2 regions of the Streptomyces lydicamycinicus genome follow, and region 1 is predicted to be linked to the other one. Evidence: predicted binding sites of a transcription regulator. Region 1 holds the regulator's gene; the other holds the start of a gene.

Region 1 (5,508 bases):
TTACTACGCCGCGAAATTCTGCTGACGGGAGGGACGGACATCGTCCACAACCGGATCGTCAGCGATGTCACGGACCAGATTCCGCACGACCGCTGGCACAGATTCGCGACACAGCACCTGTCGTTCCCGGGGGAGCTCAGCAAGCCGCAGCCCGACCTCGTGGTGATGGAGCGCGGACGATGCGAGGGTTCCGGATGGCTGGTACCCGCTTCGGACGTGACGCTGTTGCTCGAGGTGGTTTCCCTGCGCAGCGCCGACCGCGACCACGGCCTGAAGCGCTCCATCTACGCCGCAGGGGAAATCCCCGCGTATCTGATCGTCGACCCGTATGACGCCCGCTGTGTACTGCTGTCGGAACCGGCCGGTGCGGGAGAGGAAGCCGACTACGAGGTTCAGCGCACCGTCTCGTTCGGTGCTCCTCTCCGCGTCGACGCCCTCGGCCTCAAGCTGGACACCTCCCGGTTCGGAACGCTTCCTGCCGTCACACGTCACCGCCGGCCGTGACGAAGTCGATCAGCTCCTCCACCCTCCCCAGCAGCGCCGGCTCCAGGTCCTTGTAGGAGTGCACGCAGGAGAGGATCCGCTGCCAGGCGGCGCCCGTGTTCTCCGGCCAGCCCAGTGCCCGGCAGACGCCCGTCTTCCAGTCCTGGCCGTGCGGAACGGTCGGCCAGGCCGGGATGCCGACCGAGGACGGTTTCACGGCCTCCCAGATGTCGATGTACGGGTGGCCCACCACCAGCGCGTGGTCACCGGTCACCTCGGCCGCGATCCGGGACTCCTTCGAGCCGGGTACGAGATGGTCGACGAGGACGCCGAGGCGGGCGTCCGGGCCGGGGGAGAAGCCGCGGACGATCGCGGGCAGGTCGTCGACGCCCTCCAGGTACTCCACGACGACGCCCTCGATGCGCAGGTCGTCGCCCCACACCCGTTCCACCAGCTCGGCGTCGTGCCGGCCCTCCACATAGATGCGCCCGGCGCGGGCGACCCGGGCGCGGGCGCCGGGGACGGCCAGCGACCCGGACGCCGTACGCGCCGGAGCGGTGGCGGCCGGCCCGCCCTGGGGGCGTACGAGCGTGACCACCTTGCCCTCCAGGAGGAAGCCGCGCGGCTCCATGGGGAACACGCGGTGCTTGCCGAAGCGGTCCTCCAGGGTGACCGTCGGGCCCTGCGCCGTCTTCTCGCAGCGGATCACCGCGCCGCAGAAGCCCGAGGTGACCTCCTCGACGACCAGATCGGGATCGGCGGGCACCTCGGGCGCGGGCCGCTGCTTCTTCCAGGGCGGGGTGAGGTCGGGGCTGTAGTGCCTGTTCTGCATCGAGTGGGGCCTGTTCTCTGCGGGTGGTCGGTGTTTCGGCCGGGGGTCCGGGGGGCGCCCCCGGGGGGATGCAGTCAGGGCGGGGTGAGGTCGGGGCTGTAGCGCTTGCTCTGCATGGGGGCCTGTCCGTGGGTGAGCGGGCGGGGGTCAGGAGGGGGCGACGCCGAAGCGGGCGGCGAGGGCGGCGCGCTGGGCGCGGACGAAACCGGCGTCCACCACGGCGCCGTGGCCGGGCACATACCGCGCGTCCTCGCCGCCGAGGGCCAGCAGCCGGTCCAGTGCGCCGGGCCACCGCTGCGGCAGCGCGTCCGGGCCCGCCTGGGGTTCGCCGGACTCCTCGACCAGATCGCCGCAGAAGACGATCTCCGGGGACCCGCCCCGGCCCGGTACCAGGACCGCGAGATCGTGCGCCGTGTGGCCGGGGCCGACATTGGCGAGCAGCACCTGCCGGTCGCCGAGCTCGACGGTCAGCTGGTCGTGGACGTGGTGGTGCGGGGCGACCAGCAGATCGGCGGCTTCGGCGGCCGCGTCACGGTCGACGCCGTGCCGTACCGCGTCGTGCCGCAGCTCGTCCTTGCCGCGGCGCAGCAGCTCGCCCAGTCCGGCCGCGCCGAAGACCTCGACGCCCGCGAACGCGGCGGTGCCCAGCACATGATCGAAATGCGGGTGGGTGAGCGCGATATGCGTCACGTCCCGGCCCAGCACCCCGCGGATCGCGCGCCGCAGATCCGCGCCGTCGCGCAGGGTCGCGCCGGTGTCGACGATCATGACGCCGGTGGTGCCCGCGATCACGCCGATCGTCTCGTCCCAGCCCGGCATCCGGCGTCTGGCGACACCGTCACCGAGCTGTTCCCAACCGGCCTCTTCCCAAGACGTGTGCATACCGAGACGCTAGCGCCATCGCGATAGCGTTGCCCGACAGATCGACCGAACACGGTCACCGGGCGGGTGCTGTGTGCGGCCGCCCTTGCCGTGTCCGTGCTACTCGGCCGTACACTGGCTCAAGGTCTGGCACTCGGCCCGTGTGAGTGCCAGGAGAGTCGAGACGGCGGACGGCCGGACTGGAGGTGCGCGGGATGCTCAGTGAACGCAGGCTCGAAGTGCTGCGCGCCATCGTCCAGGACTATGTCGGGACGGAGGAGCCGGTCGGCTCCAAGGCCCTGACCGAACGCCATCAGCTCGGCGTCTCCCCGGCCACCGTCCGCAACGACATGGCCGCCCTGGAGGACGAGGGTTTCATCGCCCAGCCGCACACGAGTGCCGGGCGCATCCCGACCGACAAGGGCTACCGCCTGTTCGTCGACAAGCTGGCCGGTGTGAAGCCGCTGTCCAGCCCGGAGCGGCGGGCGATCCAGAACTTCCTGGACGGCGCCGTCGATCTCGATGACGTGGTGGGCCGCACGGTCCGGCTGCTGGCGCAGCTGACCCGGCAGGTCGCGGTCGTGCAGTACCCGTCCCTGACCCGGTCCACGGTCCGGCACGTCGAGCTGCTGGCCCTGGCCCCGGCCCGGCTGATGCTGGTGCTGATCACGGACACCGGGCGGGTCGAGCAGCGGTTGATCGACTGCCAGGCGCCGTTCGGCGAGACCTCGCTGGCGGATCTGCGGGCCCGGCTCAACAGCCGGGTCGTGGGGCGCCGGTTCGCGGATGTGCCGCAGTTGGTGCAGGATCTCCCGGAGTCCTTCGAGCAGGACGACCGAGGCACGGTCTCGACAGTGCTGTCGGTGTTGCTGGAAACTTTGGTGGAGGAGACCGAAGAGCGGCTGATGATCGGCGGCACCGCTAATCTCACGCGCTTCGGGCACGATTTCCCACTGACCATCCGGCCGGTGCTGGAGGCACTGGAGGAGCACGTGGTGCTGCTCAAGCTGCTCGGGGAGGCCAAGGACTCGGGCATGACCGTACGTATCGGGCATGAGAATGCCCATGAAGGCCTGACGTCCACATCGGTCGTCGCGGTCGGCTACGGTTCGGGCGACGAGGCAGTCGCCAAACTCGGCGTGGTCGGACCGACCCGCATGGACTACCCCGGAACGATGGGAGCGGTACGCGCAGTGGCACGTTACGTCGGACAAATCCTCGCGGAGTCGTAAGTGGCCACGGATTACTACTCGGTCCTCGGTATCGGACGCGACGCCTCGCAGGACCAGATCAAGAAGGCCTTCCGTCGGCTGGCCCGTGAGCTGCACCCGGACGTGAACCCGGATCCGAAGACCCAGGAGCGGTTCAAGGAGATCAACGCCGCTTACGAGGTGCTCTCGGACCCGCAGAAGAAGCAGGTCTACGACCTCGGCGGGGATCCCCTCTCGCAGGCGGGCGGCGGCCAGGGTGCGGGCGGCTTCGGCGCGGGCTTCGGCAACTTCTCCGACATCATGGACGCGTTCTTCGGCACCGCGTCGCAGCGCGGGCCGCGCTCGCGCACCCGCCGCGGCCAGGACGCCATGATCCGGCTCGATGTCGAGCTGACCGAAGCGGCCTTCGGCACGACCAAGGACATCCAGGTCGACACCGCCGTCGTCTGTACGACGTGCAGCGGCGAGGGCGCGGCGCCGGGTACCTCGGCGCAGACCTGTGACATGTGCCGCGGCCGTGGTGAGGTCTCGCAGGTCACCCGGTCGTTCCTGGGCCAGGTCATGACCTCGCGGCCGTGCCCGCAGTGCCAGGGCTTCGGCACGGTCGTCCCCACGCCGTGCCACGAGTGCGCGGGCGACGGGCGGATCCGCTCCCGTCGCACCCTGACCGTCAAGATCCCCGCCGGTGTCGACAACGGCACTCGCATCCAGCTCGCGGGCGAGGGCGAGGTCGGCCCCGGCGGCGGCCCCGCCGGTGATCTCTACGTGGAGATCCACGAGCTGCCGCACCCGGTCTTCCAGCGGCGCGGCGACGATCTGCACTGCACGGTCACCATCCCGATGACAGCGGCGGCGCTGGGCACGAAGTGCCCGCTGGAGACGCTGGACGGGGTCGAGGAGATCGATGTCCGGCCCGGTACCCAGTCCGGCCAGTCGATCCCGCTGCACCAGCGCGGGGTGACCCATCTGCGCGGCGGCGGCCGCGGCGACCTCATCGTCCATGTCGAGGTGCAGACGCCCACCAAGCTCGACCCCGAGCAGGAGGAGGCGCTGCGGCGGCTGGCCAAGCTGCGCGGTGAGGAGCGGCCCACGGGGCAGTTCCAGCCGGGGCAGCAGGGTCTGTTCTCGCGGCTGAAGGATGCGTTCAACGGGCGATAGCCCAGGTCGGCCCGGGGTCCGCGGAGGTTCCCCGGGCCCGCTTGGCAGCCACCGCCCCCGTTCGGGGCGGTGCGGTGGGCGTGACACGATGTGCTCATGCCCACCGCACCGACCGATCTCTGCCGCTACCCGATCGTGCAGGCCCCGATGGCGGGAGGCGGCTCCGGACCCGAGCTCGCCGCCGCCGTCTGCGAGGCCGGCGGTCTCGGCTTCCTCGCCGCCGGCTACAAAACCGCCGACGGTATGTACCAGGAGATCAAACAGCTGCGGTCGCTGACCGACCGGCCCTTCGGCGTCAACCTCTTCATGCCGCAGCCCTCACTGGCCGACGGCTCCGTCGTCGAGGTCTACCGCGAACAGCTCGCCGGCGAGGCCACCTGGTACGAGACCGAACTCGGCGACACCGACGGGCCCATCGACGACGGCTACGAGGCCAAGCTCGCGATACTGCGCGAGGACCCGGTGCCGGTGGTGTCCTTCACCTTCGGCTGCCCCTCGCGTGCCGTCCTCGACGCGTTCGCCAAGGTCGGTACGTACACCGTCGTCACGGTCACCACCGCCGCCGAGGCACAGGCCGCGCAGTGGTCGGGTGCGGACGCGGTGTGTGTGCAGGGCGTGGAGGCCGGCGGCCACCAGGGCACCCACCGGGACGATCCGCACGCGGACGGGACCGGCGCGGGGCTGGGGCTGCTCGCGGCGCTCGGCCAGGTCCGGGAGGCCGTGCAGATTCCGATGATCGCCGCGGGCGGGCTGATGCGCGGGTCGCAGATCGCGGCGGTGCTGGCCGCCGGGGCGACCATGGCGCAGCTGGGCACCGCCTTCCTCGCCACCCCCGAGTCGGGCGCCAACCCGCTGCACAAGCAGGCGCTGACCAACCCCCTGTTCACGCATACGGAGTTGACCCGGGCGTTCTCCGGGCGGCCGGCCCGCGGGCTGGTGAACCGCTTCCTGCGCGAGCACGGC
Region 2 (5,508 bases), on a different contig from region 1:
CCAGGGCGGCAAGCTGGCCGGCTGGCTGGGGACCGGCGGCCCCACGGGACGGTCCCGCCACCGCCACCGCTGAGGTCCGGCCGCTCCCTGGACGGGAATGTGCTGCATCTCTCCACGGATCCCAAGGAAATCTGCGTGAAGCCCTGACCGATCCCAGGGCTTCACGCCCCGCAGCCTGTAGTATGAAGAGGCACATCGACGAACCAACTCTGCCTGATGCAGAGCTGGCGCGACCGCTCGGCGGCCGCGGTCCCCCTGCCTTACGCAGCCACCTCTTCCGGTGCGGACCACGCGGTATCACTCGGTCCTGCGCGAGAGGACAGCTCTCGGCGCGTTCCCGTGACGACCTCGCGGGTGGCGCGCTACCAGGCGGCAGAAAGGCCCGGCCGTGGCATCCGCGGTCAAGGACTCCCGTTCCGGATACGGACCACTGCTCCGCACCCCTGGTGCATGGACATTCCTGCTGCCCGGCTTCCTGGCCCGGCAGCCCTTCGCCATGCTGACGATCGGCATCGTGCTGCTCGTCCAGTCCACCACCGGCTCGTACGGCACCGCGGGCGCGGTGTCCGCCACGACCGGTGTCGCGATGGCCCTGTTCGCCCCGCAGAGCGGCAAGCTCGCCGACCGCTTCGGCCAGCGCGCGGTGCTGATCCCCGGCGTCCTGGCGCATGTCGCCGGTGTCACGGCACTGATCATCCTCGCCCTCGCCCACGCTCCCCTGTGGGCGCTGCTCGCGGTGGCGGTCCCCACGGGCGCCTCGACGCCGCAGGTCGGCCCGATGGTGCGGGCCCGCTGGGCCGCCCGGCTCGGCGGCAGTCCGCTGATGCCGACGGCCGCCGCCTTCGAGTCGGTGACCGACGAGTTCACCTTCGTGGTCGGCCCCGTACTGGCGACCGCGCTGTGCACCGGCATCCATCCGGCGGCCGGGCTGGTCGCCGAGGCCGCGCTGACCCTGGCCGGCGGGCTGCTGTTCGCCGCGCAGCGGCGCAGCCAGCCCCCGGTGCACCGGTCGCAGGCCGGCGACCGGCCGCGGGTCTCGGCGCTGTCGGTGCCCGGCGTACGCGTCCTGATCGTGGCGTTCCTCGGCATCGGCGCCGTCTTCGGCGGGATGCAGGTCTCGCTGACGGCCTTCACCCAGCACATCGGGCAGCCCGGCATCAACGGCGTGCTCTACGGGATCTTCGCGGGCGGCAACATGCTCGCCGGTATCGCCTGCGGCGCGATCGCCTGGAAGGTCGGCCCGCGGCGCCGGCTGCTGGTCGCCTACGGGCTGCTGGCGCTGGCCACCACTCCGCTGTGGGCGGTCACCGCGGTGCCGCTGCTGGGCGCCGTCGGCCTGGTCGTCGGCCTCTGCATCGCCCCGGCGCTGATCACCGGCTACACCCTCGTGGAGTCGCTGGTGCCGGCCGCCGCCCGCACCGAGGCCTTCACCTGGCTGACCGGCGCGGTCGCGCTGGGCCAGGCGGCCGCGGCCACCTCGTCAGGCCAGCTGGCGGACCGCTTCGGCCCGAGCATGGGCTTCCTGGTGCCGCTGGCCGGTACGGCGCTGGCCCTGACGGTGCTGCTGGCACTCCGCGCCCACCTGCTGCCGCGCTCCTCGACCGTGGCCGCCGGCGGCCCGGCGGACGGCGCCGAGGACCGGGTCCCGGCCGTTTCCGAGGACCGCGAACGGGAGCTGGCGCGCGCCTGACCGAGCGTGGAGTCGGTCACCGTCCGCCGGTCACGGTGGACTGGCGCGCGGGAATACTGCAATATGGAGCGTCGTTAGCACTCATCGAGTGAGAGTGCCAGGAGGAAGACAAGTGCCGACCTACCAGTACCAGTGCACCGAGTGCGGCGAGGGCCTCGAGGCGGTGCAGAAGTTCACCGACGACGCGCTCACGGAGTGCCCCGCCTGCAACGGACGCCTCAAGAAGGTGTTCTCCGCGGTCGGCATCGTCTTCAAGGGCTCCGGCTTCTACCGCAACGACAGCCGCGGCTCGTCGTCCAGCAGCAGCCCCGCCAAGAGCGCCTCCACGTCGGGCACGACGTCCTCCTCGGACTCGTCGAGCTCCTCGTCCGGCAGCTCCGACAGCAAGTCCTCCGCCCCGGCCGCCGCTTCGTCCACCGGCAGCAGCTCGGGCACCAGCTCCGCCGCCTGACCCCGCACGTGCCCGGACCCCGCCGTCACCGACGGCGGGGTCCGTCGCCTTACGGCTTTCTTTCGTTTCCGCCACCCGCCTTCCCCCGCCGCGGCGCCCCGATAGTGTGATCGGCATGGCTGACGCGGAGATTGGCGTTATCGGCGGATCGGGTTTCTACTCGTTCCTCGACGACGTGACCGAGATCACGGTGGACACCCCGTACGGGCGCCCGAGCGATTCGCTGTTCCTGGGAGAGATCGCCGGCCGCCAGGTCGCGTTCCTGCCCCGGCACGGCCGCGGCCACCACCTCCCGCCGCACCGCATCAACTACCGCGCCAATCTCTGGGCCCTGCGCTCGCTCGGCGTACGCCAGGTCCTCGGCCCGTGCGCGGTCGGCGGGCTGCGCCCCGAGTACGGCCCCGGCACGCTCCTGGTCCCCGACCAGCTCGTCGACCGCACCAAGGCCCGCGCCCAGACCTACTTCGACGGCGAGCCCCTCCCCGACGGCAGCGTCCCCAACGTCGTCCATCTGACCTTCGCCGACCCGTACTGCCCCACGGGGCGGCAGGCCGCCCTCTCGGCGGCCCGCGGCCGCGACTGGGAGCCGGTCGACGGCGGCACCCTCGTCGTCATCGAGGGCCCCCGCTTCTCGACCCGCGCCGAATCGCGCTGGCATGCCGCACAGGGCTGGTCGGTGGTCGGCATGACCGGCCATCCCGAAGCCGTCCTGGCCCGCGAACTGGGCCTCTGCTACACCTCGTTGACCCTGGTCACCGACCTGGACGCGGGCGCCGAGACCGGTGAGGGCGTCTCCCACGACGAAGTCTTCCGGGTCTTCGCCGAGAACGTCGGCCGACTGCGCGAGGTCCTCTTCGACGCGATCGCCGGCCTGCCCGACAACGCGGCCCGCGACTGCCTGTGCACCGGCGCCCACGTCGGCTGGGACCTGGGCATCGAGCTGCCGTAAGCGCCCCGCGGAGCGCCAGGGCGTCTCCTGCCCGCAAGGTCCCGTCGTCCGCCGGGGGCGGGGCTCGCGGCTTCTGGTGCGTTCGTGCCAGGCGTCGCAGCCGGGCGGGACCTTGCGGACACGCCCTGGCCCTCTCCCTCCCGGGTGGCCGAGTTGTCCACAGGAGCGGGGCCGTCCACAGCCCGGAGCAGGCGGGCGAAGTCTTCCGGCACGGTGGTGATCAGCGGTTCACCCGACCCCTCACCCTCTGGCGGTGCCACCATGCTCCGGACCACTCCCGCTCCCCCTTCCCCGGCCGTCCCCGATTACCTCTCCCCGCCGCTGCCCGCTCCCCCGCCGTGTGAAGTGCCGCACTTCGCACCGGTCCGGGCGGGCGGCGGCCGGCACCGATGGGGACGGCCCGCGCGGCAGCGCTTACTGGCGGCAGGCCTGGCGCTGACCGCCGCAGCACTGGCCGGCGGGGCGTCGTACGGTGCCGTACGGGACGTCCCGGCCCCCGGCTGCCCGTCGGCGGCGGCCCCGGGAGGGCGGTGACCATGCTCCAAGATCGAGTGGCCTGCGCGCCCGCCCCACGCGAGACTGCTGCGCATGGCGGGGCACCCGCCGCGCGCCAATGGGGGCGCGCCCACCGCACCGGTACCGCGGTTTCCGTCCATACGGCCCGCAAGCTCGGCCCTCTCCCCCGGAACCACCGATTCCGCGCCGACGCACCGGCCGCTGGATGGTTCATGTCACACGACTGGACACCTCTGCCCTGCCCTGCCGTAAGTTGCGGTGCTGATTGTTGGTGCACCGTCCGTAGTGAGCATGGAAAGAGGCTGTCAGGTGAGCGAGAGCAAGGGCGTCCTTCAGGGATTCAAGGAATTCCTGATGCGCGGCAACGTCATCGAACTCGCGGTCGCGGTCGTCGTCGGTGCTGCCTTCACCAACATCGTGAACGCGGTGGTGAAGGGCATCATCAACCCCATCGTGGGCGCGCTCGGCTCGCAGAACCTCGATCACTACCAGGCCTGTCTGACCGCCACCTGCGCCAAGGATCCCAAGACGGGCGCCTTCACCGACGGGATCTACATCCTCTGGGGCTCGGTGCTCAGCGCCGCCCTGACGTTCCTGATCACCGCTGCGGTCGTTTACTTCCTCATGATCCTTCCGATCAACAAGTGGAAGGAACGCCAGGCGGCCCGGCAGGCGCTGGAGGCGGCTCCCGCCGACCCCACCGAGATCGAATTGCTCACCGAAATCCGCGATGCCCTGCTCGCCCAGCGCACCGCCGCACCGTCCGCGCCCACTTCCACCTCGGGCAGGATCGGCACCCAGAAGACCCACGAGTAACAGACGCCCGCGGCCGGCGGACGCCGCCCACTCACCCCGCTCAGAGGTGGTGGGGCGGCTTCTCGTCCAGAAAACGAGCCAGGTCGGCAGCGCTGTCGCCCCCGGCCGGGCGCTCGCCCCAGCCGCGGTCGGTGTCGTCCGAGGACTGCTGGTTCAGCGGGTCGTCGAAGATCAGCTTCGCGGCGGGCCGGGGGGTCGCCGGGCGGACGGTGGGTGAGGGCACAGGGGTGCGCTCAGCGTCGGAAGGCGCCTGCTCGGTGGCGGAGGGCGCCTGCTCGGCCTCGGAGGGGGCCTGCTCGGCGTCGGAAGGGGTCTGCTCGGCGTCGGAGCCCTCGTGGGGCGCGGGCACCGGCTCGGATTCGGGGGTGGGGCTCACGTGTCCAGGGTACGGGCGGGGCGGGAGCGGGTCAGGCGTCGGCTTGGACCGGATCGGGTGGCTTGGACCGGACGGCTTGGGACTGGGGCCGGAGCGGACGGCGTGGGGCTGGGGCCGTCCGGTGCCGGGGCCCCTGGGCATGAGTGGGGGCCGCGCCGTCCCGCGGGGTGGTCGGCTCTGTCGGTCAGGGCTGATGGAGCGCCCGGGCGCGCGCGGAGTCGAGGGGCCCGTCCGCAGGGATCTGGAGGTAGTGGTTCACCTGCCACGCCTGGGTGGTGCGGGCCTGCCGGTTGGTGGTCTCCACCCACGGCGGGTAGACGCGAAACGCCCGCTTACCGCCGGAGCCGTTCCGGGAAACGATGCCGCGCTCACAGAGCACCTCGCGCGGAAAGACGAAGTGCCCGAAGTGGCCGCCTTCGCGAGTGCTGATGACGAAAAGATCCACCGGATCCTCGGCGTCGAACGGCTGAATCGGCCCGCCGGGGCTCCGCTTCCACACCGTGACGAACTGACCGACCTTCGTCGGGGTGGTCTTGGCTACCCGGAACCGGACGGAGGAACCGTCGAGAGTGAATTCATGTGCCGCGTACTCAGCACTCTCCGCTTCGGGAATTGGCCGAGAGCAGATGAATCCACAGGGGTCGTAAACCCACTTCTTCGCCGCGAGGAGCTCAGCGTGCAGGGATTCCCCATCCACCCAGGGCTCGGGA

The links. The regulator HrcA, encoded in region 1, represses chaperone genes, less so after heat shock. The targets are predictions, from matches to a motif close to TTNGCACTCNGNNNNNCNGAGTGCNAA.
Region 2: TU31_RS19340 (FmdB family zinc ribbon protein) is a predicted target of HrcA. The motif match lies at 1,765-1,791, and genes of this name have one in related genera.

The regions. Positions count from the first base shown of each region.
Region 1 covers NZ_BBNO01000004.1:492,714-498,221, reverse strand. The annotation lists gene TU31_RS15535 (Uma2 family endonuclease) at 1-504, shown strand, start outside; gene TU31_RS15530 (DUF3097 domain-containing protein) at 482-1,315, opposite strand; gene TU31_RS15525 (MBL fold metallo-hydrolase) at 1,463-2,197, opposite strand; gene hrcA (heat-inducible transcriptional repressor HrcA) at 2,392-3,408, shown strand; gene dnaJ (molecular chaperone DnaJ) at 3,409-4,545, shown strand; gene TU31_RS15510 (nitronate monooxygenase) at 4,642-5,508, shown strand, end outside.
Region 2 covers NZ_BBNO01000005.1:367,028-372,535, reverse strand. The annotation lists gene TU31_RS19350 (potassium/proton antiporter) at 1-73, shown strand, start outside; gene TU31_RS19345 (MFS transporter) at 389-1,690, shown strand; gene TU31_RS19340 (FmdB family zinc ribbon protein) at 1,803-2,141, shown strand; gene TU31_RS19335 (S-methyl-5'-thioadenosine phosphorylase) at 2,257-3,090, shown strand; gene mscL (large conductance mechanosensitive channel protein MscL) at 3,916-4,422, shown strand; gene TU31_RS19325 (hypothetical protein) at 4,463-4,645, opposite strand; gene TU31_RS19320 (MepB family protein) at 4,983-5,508, opposite strand, start outside.